DNA from 4 places in the Pseudarthrobacter sp. CC4 genome. Region 2 is predicted to be linked to each of the others. Evidence: predicted binding sites of a transcription regulator. Region 2 holds the regulator's gene; each other region holds the start of a gene.
What was found. The regulator Rex, encoded in region 2, represses fermentation and respiration genes when NADH is low (regulators of the CRP and FNR family bind a similar motif). The targets are predictions, from matches to a motif close to CTTGTGAANNNNTTCACAAG.
Positions count from the first base shown of each region.

Region 1 (3,702 bases), on a different contig from region 2:
CGGATGTCAGCGTATTCTCCGGCGGCGACGGCGGCGTGGATGGCGGATCCCAGGGCCGGACCCTGCTCCGAGCCGATGGTGGACAGCTGAAGGCCGGTGGCGTCCGCGTAGATCTGCATCAGGAGCCTGTTCTTGAGCAGGCCGCCGGCCACGATGAATTCCTTCACCGGAACCCCGGCGTCGCGGAAGGCGTCCACGATGGTGCGGGTTCCGAAGGCCGTGGCTTCCAGCAGGGCGCGGTAGGTGTCCTCGGGCCTGGTGGCGAGGGTCTGGCCCACCACGATGCCGGACAGCTCATGGTCCACCAGCACCGAGCGGTTGCCCGAGTGCCAGTCGAGTGCGATCAGGCCGTGCTCCCCGATGGCCTGCCGCGACGCCAGTTCGGTGAGGTACTCATGGATCCCCAGCCCGCCGTCCCTGGCAGCCTGGTGGTATTCGGGCGGGACGCCGTACTTGGTGAACCAGCCGAAGATGTCCCCCACGCCGGACTGCCCGGCCTCGTAGCCCCACAGGCCCGGCACGATGCCGCCGTCCACTGCCCCGCACATTCCCGGCACTTCCCGCAGTTCGTTGCCGTTCATCACGTGGCAGGTGGAGGTGCCCATGATGGCCACCAGCTGGCCGGCTTCCACTGCCTTGGCGGCAGGGACCGTGACGTGGGCGTCAACGTTTCCCACGGCCACGGCGATGCCCTCCGGCAGCCCGGTCCAGGCTGCCGCCTCCGCCGTCAGGGTGCCGGCGGCGTCCCCCAGCCGCCCGATGGCGTGCTCCAGCTTGGAACTGACAAAGTCCTTGAAGTCCGGGTTCAGGGCGGCCAGGAAATCCGCCGAGGGATACCGCCCGTCCTGGTAGATGCCCTTGTAGCCGGCGGTGCAGGCGTTGCGGACGTAGCGGCCGCACAGCTGCCAGACGATCCAGTCGGCCGCCTCCACCCAGTGGTCCATGGCGGCGTAGGCCTCCGGGTCCTCTTCCAGCAACTGCAGGCCTTTGGCGAACTCCCACTCGGAGGAGATCAGGCCGCCGTACCGCGGAAGCCACTCTTCGCCCCGTTCGGCGGCCAGCCGGTTGATCCGGTCGGCCTGCCCTTGGGCGGCGTGGTGGCGCCAGAGCTTCACGTAGGCATGCGGCCGGTTGGCATAGCCCGGCAATTCGTTCAGGGGCGTGCCATCGGCCTTGACGGGCACCATGGTGCAGGCGGTGAAGTCGGTGGCAATACCGACGACGGCGGCCGGGTCGATCCCCGCGGCGGCCACCGCGGCGGGAACGGCTATGCGCAGGACGTCCCTGTAGTCGTTGGGCACCTGAAGCGCCCATTCCCCGGGAAGCCGTGCTCCGTCGTCGCCCGCCACGTCTTTGGGCAGGGAGCCGGTCACCACTGCATGGGGATACTCATGGACGGCGCTGCCGAGCTCCTTGCCGTCGCGGACCCGCACCACCACGGCACGGCCTGACAGGGTTCCGTAGTCCACCCCGATCACGCAGTGGTCGGGGTGGACGTCGGAGCTGGAAGTGAACAACGCAGCTGGCATGGGGTTGCCTCCATCCGGGAGGCAGAGGCCTCATTACCGGTTTTGTAGGGTCAGGGTCGAGCTAAGTGCTGCAGCAAGTGTGAACGCTAACAAAGAAGAAGTCAATGAGGTCAAAGGTTTTCGGAGTTTCCGCGAGGACACTCTTGTTAGCGTTCACAAATTCATCTATATTGACCGGTTCCGGATCACGTCCGGGACCCGGGGGTCCCTCACGTACGTTAGGCGCCCGCGGCACTTCGCCCCCTGCTGTCCCGGGCATGGCTTACGGGCATTGTTCAGGGCGCTGCCGCGACTCCGGTAGCAACATCCGCCGGCGAGCGCTGCCGACGGCTGAGCAGGATAAAGGGAGCCGCAATCAGTTGCACTGCCCCACCCACGGCCAGTGAAGCCGGGTAGCCGTAGAGGTCCGCGGTCCGGCCGAGCAGCGGCTGCACCACCACTCCCCCGGCCGAGCCCAGCAGGGAATCGAAGCTCAGCACTGTGGCACGCTGCTTCGAGGCAATCATGTCGTTCAGGTATGCCTGCCGGACGGGCGTGCCGGCCGAGGACACGATTGCCCAGAGTGCCAGGAGCACCAACGCCAGCCAGAAGACGCTGGTGAACATGAGCACCACCAGGATGAGTGCACTGGCCACGTTCGTGGCTATCAGCACGCTGGTCCGCCGCCGGACCAGTTTCCGGACCCGGGGCGCCATCCATCCGCCGACGACGTCCGCTCCTGCCACCAGGGCCGCCGCCAGGCCCGCTATGGCATAGGCCCGCGGGTCTCCGAAAAGCTGAAGCAGGTAGGGCTGCAGGGCATAGAAAACGTAGATGCCCACCCCTTCGGTGAACGGGGCCGCCAGCATGATGAAGCGGACGGGCGGGTTCTTCAGTCCGTTGTCCACGGATGCCCGCAATACTGCCCGGGTGGCCTGCAGCGGATGGGCCGAACGTTCAGGCGTGAAGCCGACGTCGTGCATGAGCAGGAAGGCCACGGCGAACATGGCGGTGAGCACGCCCACCCGAACGAGGAACGGAACACCGAGGTTGCTGGCCTGGGCAATGACCCCGCCGGCCACGGAGCCCGCCAGCATGGCAACGCCGGAGACCATCTGCCCCCGGCCAAGCACCGTTTCCAGCCCGCCTTCGTAACCGGCGAAACTCAGGGCGTCCACCAGCCAGGCCTCCACTGCGCCGGAGAAGAAGGTGAAGCCCAGGCCCAGCAGGACCGAGACCACGGCCCACCACCAGAACGGGGCTGAAAACTGCCACAGCAGGTAGTACAGGAAGGTGGACCCGGCCAGCGTGAGTGTGCCCAGCAGGAAGGAAACCCGGCGGCCCCAACTGTCCGCCACTACTCCGGTCGGCACCTCGAACAGCACCATGCCGGCCGTAAAGAAGGCATTCGCGGCAAAGGCCTCCAGGTTGCTTAGGCCCGCATCCAGCAGGAAGAGCGTGTTGATGCCCCAGATGAACGAGGCCGCCAGGGTGTTTCCCAGGGTCAGCGTCAGGTAGACGCGCTGGATCTTCCTGGCTGCGTCGTTCATGGCAGGTGCGGCTACGGGGTGCTGAAGCTGGCGGGTACCGGATCATGCCGCAGGTACCGGCGGCGGAAGCGCCCGGATCCCGCGGTGAGGGCCCGCAAATCGACGGCATAGCGCAGCAGTTCCTGGTCCGGGACTTCAGCGCTGATTTCGGTCAGGCCGTCACCGGAGGAGGTGGTTCCGGTGAGCCTGCCGCGCCTGGCGGACAAGTCACTCATCACGGACCCCACGTGCTCGTCCGTCACAGTGATGACCACCGATGACACCGGCTCCAGGAGTTGGATCCGCCCTGCTGCCGCCGCCTCGCGCAGGGCCAGCGCCCCGGCGGCCTGGAATGCGGCATCGGAGGAATCCACGCTGTGCGCTTTGCCTCCCGTGAGCGTCACCCGCAGGTCCACCACCGGGAAGCCCGCGCTGACCCCCTTTTCCATCTGGGCACGGACGCCCTTCTCCACGGACGGGATGAACGTCCCCGGGATCACGCCGCCCACCGTCCTGTCCACGAATTCGAAGCCCCCGCCGCGTGGCAGGGGTTCCACGTCAATATCGCAGACAGCATATTGCCCGTGGCCGCCGGACTGCTTGACGTGCCGCCCATGGCCGGCGGCGGGGGCCGAGAAAGTTTCACGCAAGGGCGTCACCACGTC
Region 1 is NZ_JARCCZ010000043.1:14,711-18,412, forward strand. Features, by position in the region: gene araB (ribulokinase) at 1-1,529, opposite strand, end outside; gene PV768_RS20805 (MFS transporter) at 1,805-3,058, opposite strand; gene PV768_RS20810 (elongation factor G-like protein EF-G2) at 3,070-3,702, opposite strand, start outside.
Region 1: araB (ribulokinase) is a predicted target of Rex. The motif match lies at 1,670-1,689, and genes of this name have one in related genera.

Region 2 (3,702 bases):
CCCAGGTGCTGCTGCCCATGCTGCTGGCGGCCAGCGTGGGGGCGGCCCAGATCGTGTTCGCCCTCGCCATGAAAGAGGGGAAGCCCCGGGCACGGCTGGGCCTGACTGCACTCACCGGCATCACCCTGGTCCTGGCCGTCGCCAACGGGGCCGTGGGCGTGGGCCAGGCTGGCAACTGGGCTGCCTTCCTCATCAGCCTGGCCGCCACCGTCCTTCTCTGGCTGCCCCGTTCGCAGGCCTTCTTTGCCGCAGCAGGACGGCACGGGAATACCTCTTCCGAATGACCCACAAGCCGCCCGCCCCGGAGTACGGTGGACTTAAGCCATGCTGGGGGTAGGGCACAGGACCATTCCCGGCAGCCTACCTGGAACCCGACATGCAAAAGGAACGCCCATGAGTACTCCCCCTGTCCCGCCTCCCGTTCCAAACGATCCCGAGTCGGGCTCCGAGCCTGGCACGCAGGGTCCCCGCTACGGCCAGAACGCACCCCAGTCCGGCGCCCCGCAGTACGGCCAGAACGCACCCCAGTACGGGCAGAACGCCCCGCAGTACGGGCAGCAGTCCGGCGCGCCCCAGTACGGGCAGCAGTCCGGCGCGCCCCAGTACGGGCAGAACGCCCCGCAGTACGGCCAGCAGTCCGGCGCCCCGCAGTACGGGCAAAACGCGCCGCAGTACGGCCAGAACCCGCCGGCGGCTCCGGGCTACGGGCAGCAGCCGTACGGGCAGTCACCCTACGCGCAGTACCCGTCGGAGCAGCCGCAGCCGTCCGGAAGCACGGGCGTTCCCCAGCTGGTCAACATTTCGTTCTGGTTGCTGATCGCCTCTGCCGCCATCTTCGTTGCCTCCGCGCTTGCCGGCCTCACCACGCTGGATGATCCCCGGTTCCGCGATGTCTTCGACAGCCAGGTCCAGGGCACCGGCGCCGGAGTCACGTACGAGGATATGAAGGGTGTCATCGCCGGCACCCTGGTGGTTTTCACCATCATCGGCCTGGCGCTGTACTTGTTGGTGGCATTCTTTGTCCGCAAGGGCAAGAACTGGGCACGCATCCTGGGCACCGTCTTCGCGGCACTTTCCGTCCTGGGCCTCTTCGGCCCTCCCAGTTTCGCGACCATCGGCACGTTGTTGGGGATCGCGGCCATTGTGCTGCTCTACCTGCCTGGTGCCGCTCCGTATTTCCGGCGGCAGCAGCCGTTCGCCAATCCGTACGGCGGCAACATGGGCAACCCGTACGGCCGGTAGTCCAGGCACCAACCACCCTGCGGGCGTGGGTCCCGAAAAAGCAGCCGGAACCGCGAAGGAACCTAGGCGGTCTGGCCCGGGGCCTGCGCCCGCTGTGCGTGGTAGGCCAGGATCTGCAGCTCCGTTGCCATGTCCACCTTGCGGAGGTTGACCCCCTCCGGCACCTGGAGCATCACGGGGGCGAAACTCAGGACGCTGCGGACGCCGGCCGCCACCACGCGGTCGCAAACATCCTGGGCCACGGCGGCCGGCAGTGCCAGCACCACCATGTTGGCCCCGGTCCGGTGCAATACCGCTTCCAGGTCGGCCACGTCGCTGACCCGCAGCCAGCCCACTTCGTTGCCCACCACCATCTGGTCCGCGTCAAAAATGGCAACTACGTCGAAGCCACGGGATTCAAAGCCGCCGTACCGGGCCAGGGCCTTGCCCAGGTTGCCGGCCCCCACGATCGCCACTTTCCAGTCGTGCGTAAGTCCCAGGGCGGCCGCGATGTGCCGGCTCAAGTACTGCACCTCGTAGCCCACACCGCGGGTTCCATACGAACCAACGTGGGAGAGGTCTTTGCGCAGGGTTGCGGAGCTGACGCCCGAGGCCTCAGCGAGGGATTCTGAGGAGACCCGCTCCACCCCCTCGGAGAGCAGGGTGTTGAGGGCGCGCAGGTAAAGGGTCAGCCGTGCCACCGCAGCGGGCGGAATCTGTTTACCCGCCGTGCCCGTGGCTCCCGGCAGGTCCGGGACAGCCTGGGGAGTTGAATCCAGCGAAGCCACCAGCTCCTCCCTCGCATTGCGTTGTGACACCACTCTAGAGCCCCATCAGCATTGCCAACAAAGCAGGTGACGCCGATGTCCGCATCATCACAAGGTGCTGCTCCCTACTGCCCCATTGCCTGCCGGAGCACGCGTTCAAGGCGGGCTTCGTCGATCTTCCAGAAATCGCGCTGCACCCCGTCCACCAGCACCACGGGGATTTCTTCCGCATAGCGTTCACGGAGTTCCGGCTGGTGGTCCACCAACTCCTCGTCCCACTCAAGTCCCAGCGACGCGGTAACCCGCCCGACGGCGTCGCGCGCGTCTTCGCAAAGGTGGCAGTCTGCTTTGGTGATGAGGAGGACGCGCGGTGAGGCCATGCCTTAACGGTATCCCCGTTGCCCGGGCGCGGCGACGTCCGGCGTGACACCGCAGTGGAATGAAGAGTGGATTGACTAGACTCAACTGCATGCCCGTTGAGAAATACGTCGCCGTAGTCACCAAGCCGGTTGCTGCGCCGCAGCCCGGCGAGGCGGCGTTCTTCGATGTGGACAACACCCTGATGCGCGGCGCCAGCCTCTTCCACGTTGCACGGAAGATGCACCAGCGCGGCGCCTTCACCATGACCCAGGCTGCCGGCTTTGCCTGGAAGCAGTTCAAGTTCGTGGCCCGCGGCGAGAACATCGACGACGTCCATGCGGTGCGCGACTCCGCCCTGACCCTCGCCGCGGGGATCACGGTCGACGACGTAAAGGCCTTGGGCGAAGAGGTCTACGACGAGATGATCGCCTCGAGGATCTGGCCCGGCGCCAAGGCCTTGGCGGAGCAGCACCTGCGGGTTGGCCGCCGGGTGTGGCTGGTGACCGCCACACCCATCGAAGTGGCCACCGTGATTTCCACCCGGCTGGGACTGACCGGGGCCCTGGGAACGGTGGGCGAAATACATGACGGCATGTACACGGGCCGGCTGGTGGGGGACATCCTGCACGGCTCCGCCAAGGCCGTTGCCGTCCGGGCCATTGCCGACGCCGAAGAGCTGGACCTGATGCGCTGCTGGGCCTACAGCGACTCCTACAACGACATCCCCCTGCTGACCCTGGTGGGCCACCCCGTGGCCATTAACCCGGACGCCCGTCTGCGCCGGCACGCCCGGGACAACAACTGGCCCGTCTACGACTTCCGTGCAGGCCGCCGCGCAGCCACGCTCGGGCTCAAAGCGGCAACGGCCTGCGGCGCCGTCTACGGTCTCTGGAAGGGGTTCGCCCGCATCCGTGGCCCCCGCGTCTAGGCAGCGCCAACAGAAATGCCCGCCACCTCGGAAGGCGGCGGGCATTTCCACGCAGTTCGAAGTACTGCTACTTCTTGTTGCGGCGCTGGTGACGGGTCTTGCGAAGCAACTTGCGGTGCTTCTTCTTGGCCATACGCTTGCGACGCTTCTTAATAACTGAACCCACGAAAGTTCCTCACAAACTAGATGCAGTACCTGTCTGATGGAAAAGGTTCGTGGACAGAGCTACGAACTGAACAACTGACAGATTCTTACAATGACGTAAAACGTTCCTTAACAGGGTACCGCTTCCAGGAGGCGGCTATGGACAAGCTTGTCAGGCGGTCTCGGTGTGGCCGTCCACCACAGCACCTTTGAGGTACTGCTCCACCGCCTGCTCCGGGACGCGGTAGGAGCGTCCGAAGCGCACTGCCGGCATTTCGCCGG
Region 2 is NZ_JARCCZ010000005.1:79,350-83,051, reverse strand. Features, by position in the region: gene PV768_RS05815 (hypothetical protein) at 1-284, shown strand, start outside; gene PV768_RS05810 (hypothetical protein) at 394-1,242, shown strand; gene PV768_RS05805 (redox-sensing transcriptional repressor Rex) at 1,305-2,009, opposite strand; gene PV768_RS05800 (glutaredoxin family protein) at 2,114-2,368, opposite strand; gene PV768_RS05795 (HAD family hydrolase) at 2,458-3,276, shown strand; gene PV768_RS05790 (30S ribosomal protein bS22) at 3,344-3,442, opposite strand; gene PV768_RS05785 (helix-turn-helix domain-containing protein) at 3,593-3,702, opposite strand, start outside.

Region 3 (3,702 bases), on a different contig from region 2:
TGCTCGCGCATCACCCTCCGGAGGTCTTCCTCGGCGATTGCCAGCAGTCCTTCCAGCTGGCGCACCCGGTCCTCGCCGACGTCGCCCGTCTTGTAGGCGGCGCGGGCGCCCTCAAGCAGCCGGACGGCCTCCTTGTGGTTGGCTTTGGCGACGTCGAGGGCGTGCTCAAGGGTTGTTTCGTGCTGAAGCGTCGAATTTTTGTCCATGCCACCAGTGTGGTCCCGTTTCCCGGCTGATTCCAGCAGAATCAGCCGGGAACTCGCGGGACCGGCGGCCCCGGCCTAAACGGCGATCGCTGCGAGGGCCGCGGCGGATTCCTTTGCGGGGAAGGACGGCGGGTTGACCCCTGCCATTTCCTCCATCACGCGGACCACCTGGCAGCTGTAGCCGAACTCGTTGTCGTACCAGACGTAGAGGACGACGTTTTTGTCTGTGGACACAGTGGCCAGGCCGTCCACGATGCCCGCGCGGCGGGAACCGACGAAGTCAGTGGAGACAACTTCGGGTGAGTCGATGTAGTCGATCTGCTTCCGCAGGTCCGAGTGCAGGGACATCTCGCGGAGGTAGTTGTTGATCTCGTCCTTGGTGGTCCCGTTCTCCAGGCGGAGGTTCAGGATCGCCAGCGAGACGTCAGGGGTGGGGACCCGGATGGAACTGCCTGTGAGCTTCCCGAGCAGCTCAGGCAGTGCCTTGGCCACGGCTTTGGCGGCACCGGTCTCGGTGATGACCATGTTCAGTGCGGCGGAGCGGCCGCGTCGGTCACCCTTGTGGAAGTTGTCGATCAGGTTCTGGTCGTTGGTGAAGGAGTGCACTGTCTCCACATGGCCGTGCACGACGCCGAACTTGTCGTTGACGGCCTTCAGCACCGGCGTGATGGCGTTGGTGGTGCAGGACGCGGCGGACACGATCTGGTCAGTGTCCTCTATGGTGCCGTGGTTGATGCCGTGGACGATATTCTTCAGGTCGCCCTTGCCCGGCGCGGTCAGGAGAACCCGTGCCACGCCCTTGCTCTGCAGGTGCTGGGACAGCCCTTCCCGGTCACGCCAGCGGCCGGTGTTGTCCACCACCAGGGCATTGTTGATGCCGAAGGCGGTGTAGTCGATGGTGGCAGGGTTGTCCGAGTAGATGACCTGTACCTGCACGCCGTTGGCCGTGATGGTGTTGGCTTCCTCGTCGATCCTGATGGTCCCTTCGAAGGACCCGTGGACGGAGTCGCGGCGCAGGAGGCTGGCACGCTTGGAGAGATCGTTGTCAGCGCCCTTGCGGACCACGATGGCGCGCAGGCGGAGGCCATGGCCGCCGCCGGCCTTTTCGATGAGGAGGCGGGCCAGAAGCCGGCCGATCCGGCCAAAGCCGTAAAGCACCACGTCGGTGCTGGTGCGGTCGTCGCCGCCGCGCTTGCCCACAACGTCGGCAAGTTCCGCGCGGAGGAATTCTTCCAGCGTGGCGCCGCTGCCCTCTTCCTTGAACTTCTGGTTCAACCGTGCGATGTCGATCGCAGCAGCACCGAGCTCCAGGCCGGCCAGGGTGTTCAGCAGCGGCGCGGTCTCCTCCAGGAGCAGCTCGTCCTTGCTCATCCGGCGTGCAAAACGGTGCGCCTTGAGGATGTTCATGGTGGACTTGTTGATCAAACTCCGGCCATGGATGCTGGTGACCACGTTGTTTTCGCGGTACAGCCGGCCGATCACCGGAATCATGGCCTCGGCGAGGGCCTCCCGGCCCATCCACGTATCAAGACAAGAATCTGACGTCTGGCTCACAGAAATACCTTCCTCGGTTCAGCCGTGTACGTCCTCGTACACGGATGTCGGCCACCACATGTTGTGCAGGGGCACCCGCGCCTGCAGGGGTCGGCCCCCAGGCGCCTGGATCGCGTGCAAAGAAAAACCGCCGGCTGCGAACGCAACCCCGGCGGAAGAACTCCTGCGTCCGGTCTCCATTCTAAGTTGGCCGGCCCCCCTGAACCGGCCGGAACCACGTGAAATCACTCACAGGGAACGGCCTTGCGCCCGGGGCATCAGTTGTGGATGGCCGAATAGAGATTGAGGCTGGCCGAAAACACAACCCACGAAAAATAGGGCAGCATCAGGAGGCCGGCAGCCGGGCTCACCGGACCGAACCGCACAACGAGGAAGGCGAGGGACGCCGCCAGCCCGGCAATCACCAGGAAAGCAGCCCAGAGTGCAGCGGCTCCAAATACCGGAAAGAGCCCGAAGAAGGCCAGCGGCCACGCGGCGTTGAGCACCAGCTGGACAAGGTACCCGGCCAGGGCGCCTCCCCTCAGCTCCCCTTTCCGCCAGACGAGCCAGGCGGCAACCGCCACCCCCGCGTAGAGCAGCATCCACATGCTCCTGAACATCCAGCCCGGCGGCATCCAGGGAGCCTTGACCGACCCCGCGAACCAGCCGCCGGAATTCAGGATGATGGGGACCGACGCCAAGGCCCAGGCTGCAGCGGAGAGCGCAAGGAACCCGGCCAGGGCAACAGCCTGCCGTCCGCGGGCGGAACCCTGCGGTTGGGCGGCTCCATAGCCGGAGGGCGGGTCAATATTTGCGGGCACGGTTCAGGATCCCCAACACAACTCTCAAGGTCAAACCGGAATGGGTGGATGGGTTGACCGATACGCCGGGTTCTGTGCTCCCGCCACGTTGCCGGTGCGGGAGTAGCGGCCATCCATCTACGAGCGCCGTTGCCGGCGCCCTCCAGCGGCCTACCCGGACACTCGGGCGGGCAGCCCTCAAACGTGTCCTGTCTGGCCTTGCTCCGGGTGGGGTTTACCTAGCCTTCCCGGTCACCCGGGAAGCTGGTGGTCTCTTACACCACCGTTTCACCCTTACCTGGTTCGTGCCGCTTTCAAACCGGCGCGACCCAGGCGGTCTGTTCTCTGTGGCACTGGCCTGCGGGTTACCCCGAGTGGGCGTTACCCACCACCCTGCCCTGTGGAGCCCGGACGTTCCTCGAGCCACTTGCGTGACGCGCGGCCGCCTGGTCAACCCATCCAGGTCCAGTCTACCGGCGCGGTGCCGCATTCCCTGCGCCGGTAGGATCGGACGGTGCTGATTCTGCTCCCCCCTTCCGAAGGCAAGACGCCCGCGATCAGTGGTTCCGCCGTCGATTGGCCTTCCCTGAGCTTCCCGGACCTGAACTCCTGCCGCGCCAAGGTGCTCGACGCACTGGGGGCGGTGAGCGCGCACGAGGACGCCCTCGCGTTGCTGGGGGTCGGGGCCTCGCTGAAGGACGACGTCGACCGCAACACCCGGCTCCACGCTGAACCCGCGGCTCCCGCCCACCAGATCTACTCCGGCGTGCTGTACGACGCACTGGGCTACAAGACGCTCACCCCTGTGCAGCGGCGCAAGGCAGACGAGTCGGTGCTGGTGATCTCCGCCCTCTGGGGCGCCATCCGCTTCGGCGACAGCGTGCCCGCCTACCGGCTGTCAATGGGGACGGCGCTGCCCGACGTCGGCCGCCTCGCCTCGTTCTGGAAGCCGCACCTGTCCAGTGCGCTGGCGCCGCTCACCGAGGGGCAGCTGCTGGTTGACTGCCGGTCCAGCACCTACGCCGCAGCGTGGGCGCCGCCGCCGGCGCAGACCGTTACGGTCAACGTGTTCACCGAAGTGCAGGGCGTGCGGAAAGTGGTGAGCCATTTCGCCAAGCACACCCGCGGCGAACTGGCACGGCACCTGCTGGCCCGGCGGGGCA
Region 3 is NZ_JARCCZ010000020.1:9,787-13,488, reverse strand. Features, by position in the region: gene PV768_RS14445 (hypothetical protein) at 1-206, opposite strand, end outside; gene PV768_RS14440 (glyceraldehyde-3-phosphate dehydrogenase) at 282-1,760, opposite strand; gene PV768_RS14435 (TspO/MBR family protein) at 2,018-2,560, opposite strand; RNA gene rnpB (RNase P RNA component class A) at 2,606-2,997, opposite strand; gene PV768_RS14425 (YaaA family protein) at 3,054-3,702, shown strand, end outside.
Region 3: PV768_RS14440 (glyceraldehyde-3-phosphate dehydrogenase) is a predicted target of Rex. The motif match lies at 1,976-1,995, and genes of this name have one in related genera.

Region 4 (3,702 bases), on a different contig from region 2:
GCGCTGCGCAGGCCAGTGCGAGGCAACCGTAGGTCACCGCTGCTGTGTACTGCCGTCCCTTAACTCCCGACGACGTCAACAGGGCGTTCGTAGGGCCCGTCACGCATGCTGATACCGCGCCTAAGCCGGCGTTCAGCAAGGAAAACGCGCCGGACACGATGGCGAAAGCGTTCACGGGCGGCCGGTGTCCTGCGGCCCGAAGCACGGCGATGCCCTGGCCGTTCTGGACGAACAACACCGTCAAGGCCAGGGGAACCACCAGTTCCAGCTGCGACGCCCACGTGAACACCGGAGGGGTGAAGGCCGGGACGGCCAGGAGCGGTCCCGGCTCCCCGGGAACATACTGCCCGCTGACCGCCACCGCCAGGCAACCGGCCACCAACGTCCCCAGGACCGGGGGAAGGAATTTCCCCAGGGCCGGCACGGCGGTCAGGAGCAGGAAGGCGCCCACCATCGGGGCGGCGACGGCCGGATTGGCCTGGCTTGCGGAGATGATGTCCGTGCCGAAGCGGAGGAACACGGCGGCGACCATGGCCATGACGATTGGCATGGGGATCATCGCCATGATCCGACGGACCACTCCGGTGGCGCCCAGGGCCAGGATGAGCAGGCCGGCTGTGAAGAACGTGCCCACCACCTCCGCGAAAGAAAGATGGTGCAGCGACGGCCCGAGCAGAACCGTGCCTGGAATCGACCAGGCGAACCCCAGCGGCTGCCGGTACAGCAGCGACATGATCAGTGTCGCGGCTCCGCCGGAGAACAGGATGCCGAAAACCCACGAGGCGAGCTGTTCCTGGCTCAGCCCGCCTGCTGCCCCGACGGCGAGGGTGACGGCGATGGGCCCGGAGGCGGTGAAGACCAGGCCAATGGCACCGTTGGACAGGTAGGTCGGCGCCACGTCCCGAAGGAAACGGCGTGGTCCGGCGGGGCGGCGTCCGGGCCGTTCCAGCAGCGGTTGCCGCGCGGGCGGCATCTCCGCGGCCGACAGTCCGGGAGCCGGCCCTCCAGTGACGGGTTCTGCTGCGGCTTCCGGCTGGGCCGCCGGGTCCTGGCGGAAAGTGGGCATCCTGGCTCCTGGCTGCGTGGTTGGAACAGGCAGGCGCCCCGAAGATGCAGCTCCGGGGCGCCATGTGGCCGGGTCCTGGCGCCCGGCCTCAGACAGTAGGGGCAAAGGCCTACTTGGTCTCGCCTTCCTTGGCGAGGACGTAGTTGTACACGGCGTCCTCTCCGGCCCCGCCGTCCGTGCGGGGTTTGGGGTCCAGCATCAGTTCAGGCTTGACGGCCGAGGCGATGTCGTCAGCGTTGTGCGGGTCGCCCGGGAAGTAGAGCTGCTGGGTGACGGGCTGGTAGCCGGGTGCCGATACCTTGATGTGGATGTGGGCCGGACGCCAGGCGTGCCAGCCGGCCGCCTCAATGAGCTGGCCGCAGGCGCCGTCCGTGGGGATCTGGTACGGCGCCGGACGCATGGTGTTGATTTCAAAACGGCCTTCGTCGTCGGCTTTGACCGTGGCCCGGAAGAGCCACTCCGGCAGGCCCGGGGCGTACTGCGAGTAGAAGCCGGCGGCGTCCGCGTGCCAGATCTCCACCTGTGCGCCCTGCAGGGCATTGCCGTTGGTGTCCGTGAACTGGCCGGTGAAGCGCAGGGGGGTGCCCTCTTCGCCGTCGCGCATGAGGACGGTGGCCGGCGTCGCAAGCTCCGGCGATCCGGGCACGTAGTACGGGCCTTCAATGGTGCCCCTGGTGCCGGGGCGGTCCTGGGAGTTGACGTCCTCGACCGTGTGCTCGAGCCACACGTCAAGGAACAGCGGCCACTCACCGTCGGTACCCACCTTGATCAGCCAAGCCTTCAGCGCGTTGTACTCCTCGTAAGTGACCTGGTGCTCAACGACAATGTCGTTGGCGGCCTTGATGAGCGCGCCGGCCAGCAGGCTCACGCGCTCCTTGGGCACGCGCAGTTCCGAAAGCTTGCCGGAAGCGGCGAAGCGTTCGGTGGCCTTCGAGCCGGCTTCAACGGCTGTGCCCTCGTTCTCGTTCCGGATGTCCACTTGAGTCTCAGTCATGGCGGTCTCCACCTTCGTCTTTGAAATTGGGGCCCAGAAAGGTCTCCTGGACCCGCCGCAGGACGCCGGTGCAGGAGTGCCTGCCGATCCGTGGCGTCGCGTGATGTCTGTTTCATCGTAGGTCCGGAGATAATGACGGAACAAATATTGATAACGCTGCTTTTTAGTCATGATCAATACATAAAGACCCCCTTGGTCGACCCTAGGTGTTTGCCTGATGTGAGACCAGTCACGAGGGGGAAGAATTGCCTCTAACGTCCACCGCCGGCAGCGACGCCAGCCCGGACCTCCCGCCCATCCGTCCAGCAATCTCCAATGAGGGAGCACGCCATGACCGAGAACCTGATCCATGCCCGCGAGGTCCTTGCCGACGCCGTGATCGACGACCGTGAGAACGGCATCATCCGGGCCAAGCGCGAAATCTTCACCGACCAGGAGATCTTCGAACTTGAGATGAAGCATATTTTTGAAGGCAACTGGGTGTACCTGGCCCACGAGTCCCAGATTCCCAACGTAGGCGATTACTTCACCACGTACATCGGCCGCACCCCGGTGATGATCACCCGGGACAAGGACGAGAAGCTCAACTGCATCGTCAACGCCTGTTCGCATCGCGGCGCCATGCTGTGCCGCCGCAAGACGGACAACCGCACCACCTTCACCTGCCCGTTCCACGGCTGGACGTTCAAGAACTCCGGCGAGCTGCTGAAGGTCAAGGATTCCCGGAACGCCGGCTACCCCGAGACCTTCAACAAGGAAGGCTCGCACGACCTCACCAAGGTGGCCCGCTTCGAGTCCTACCGCGGCTTCCTGTTCGGCTCGCTGAAGGCTGACGTGCTGCCGCTGGAGGAGCACCTGGGCGACGCCACCAAGGTCATCGATTCGATCGTTGACCAGTCACCCGAAGGGCTGGAGGTGCTGCGCGGTTCCTCCACCTACACCTACGACGGCAACTGGAAGGTCCAGGCCGAAAACGGCGCCGACGGCTACCACGTCACGGCCGTGCACTGGAACTACGCCGCCACCACGGCCCGCCGCAGCGCCGGTGACTCGGCCAACAAAACCAAGGCCATGGATGCCGGCAAGTGGGGCAAGGTCAAGGGCGGCTTCTACTCCTACGACCACGGGCACCTGCTGCTGTGGCAGGAGTGGACCAACCCCGAGGACCGTCCGCTCTGGGACCGCCGGGAGGAACTGGTCCAGAAGTACGGCGAGGAGATGGCCAACTTCATGATCAACATCTCGCGCAACCTGTGCCTGTACCCGAACGTCTACATCATGGACCAGTTCTCCTCGCAGATCCGCCACTTCCGGCCGATTTCCGCGGACCAGACCGAGGTGACGATCTACTGCATCGCACCCAAGGGCGAGTCCCAGGAGAACCGTTCCAAGCGCATCCGCCAGTACGAGGACTTCTTCAACGCCACCGGCATGGCCACCCCGGACGACCTGGAGGAATTCCGCTCCTGCAACAAGACCTACTGGGCCACCAGCGCCCCCTGGAACGACATGACCCGCGGCTCCACCCACGAGATCGCCGGCCCGGACGAGCAGGCCCAGGCCCTGGGCATGACCAAGGTCATCGCCTCCGGAGTGCGCACCGAAGATGAAGGGCTCTACCCCATCCAGCACGGGTACTGGA
Region 4 is NZ_JARCCZ010000024.1:47,135-50,836, reverse strand. Features, by position in the region: gene PV768_RS16605 (benzoate/H(+) symporter BenE family transporter) at 1-1,066, opposite strand, end outside; gene catA (catechol 1,2-dioxygenase) at 1,176-2,060, opposite strand; gene benA (benzoate 1,2-dioxygenase large subunit) at 2,391-3,702, shown strand, end outside.
Region 4: benA (benzoate 1,2-dioxygenase large subunit) is a predicted target of Rex. The motif match lies at 2,277-2,296, and genes of this name have one in related genera.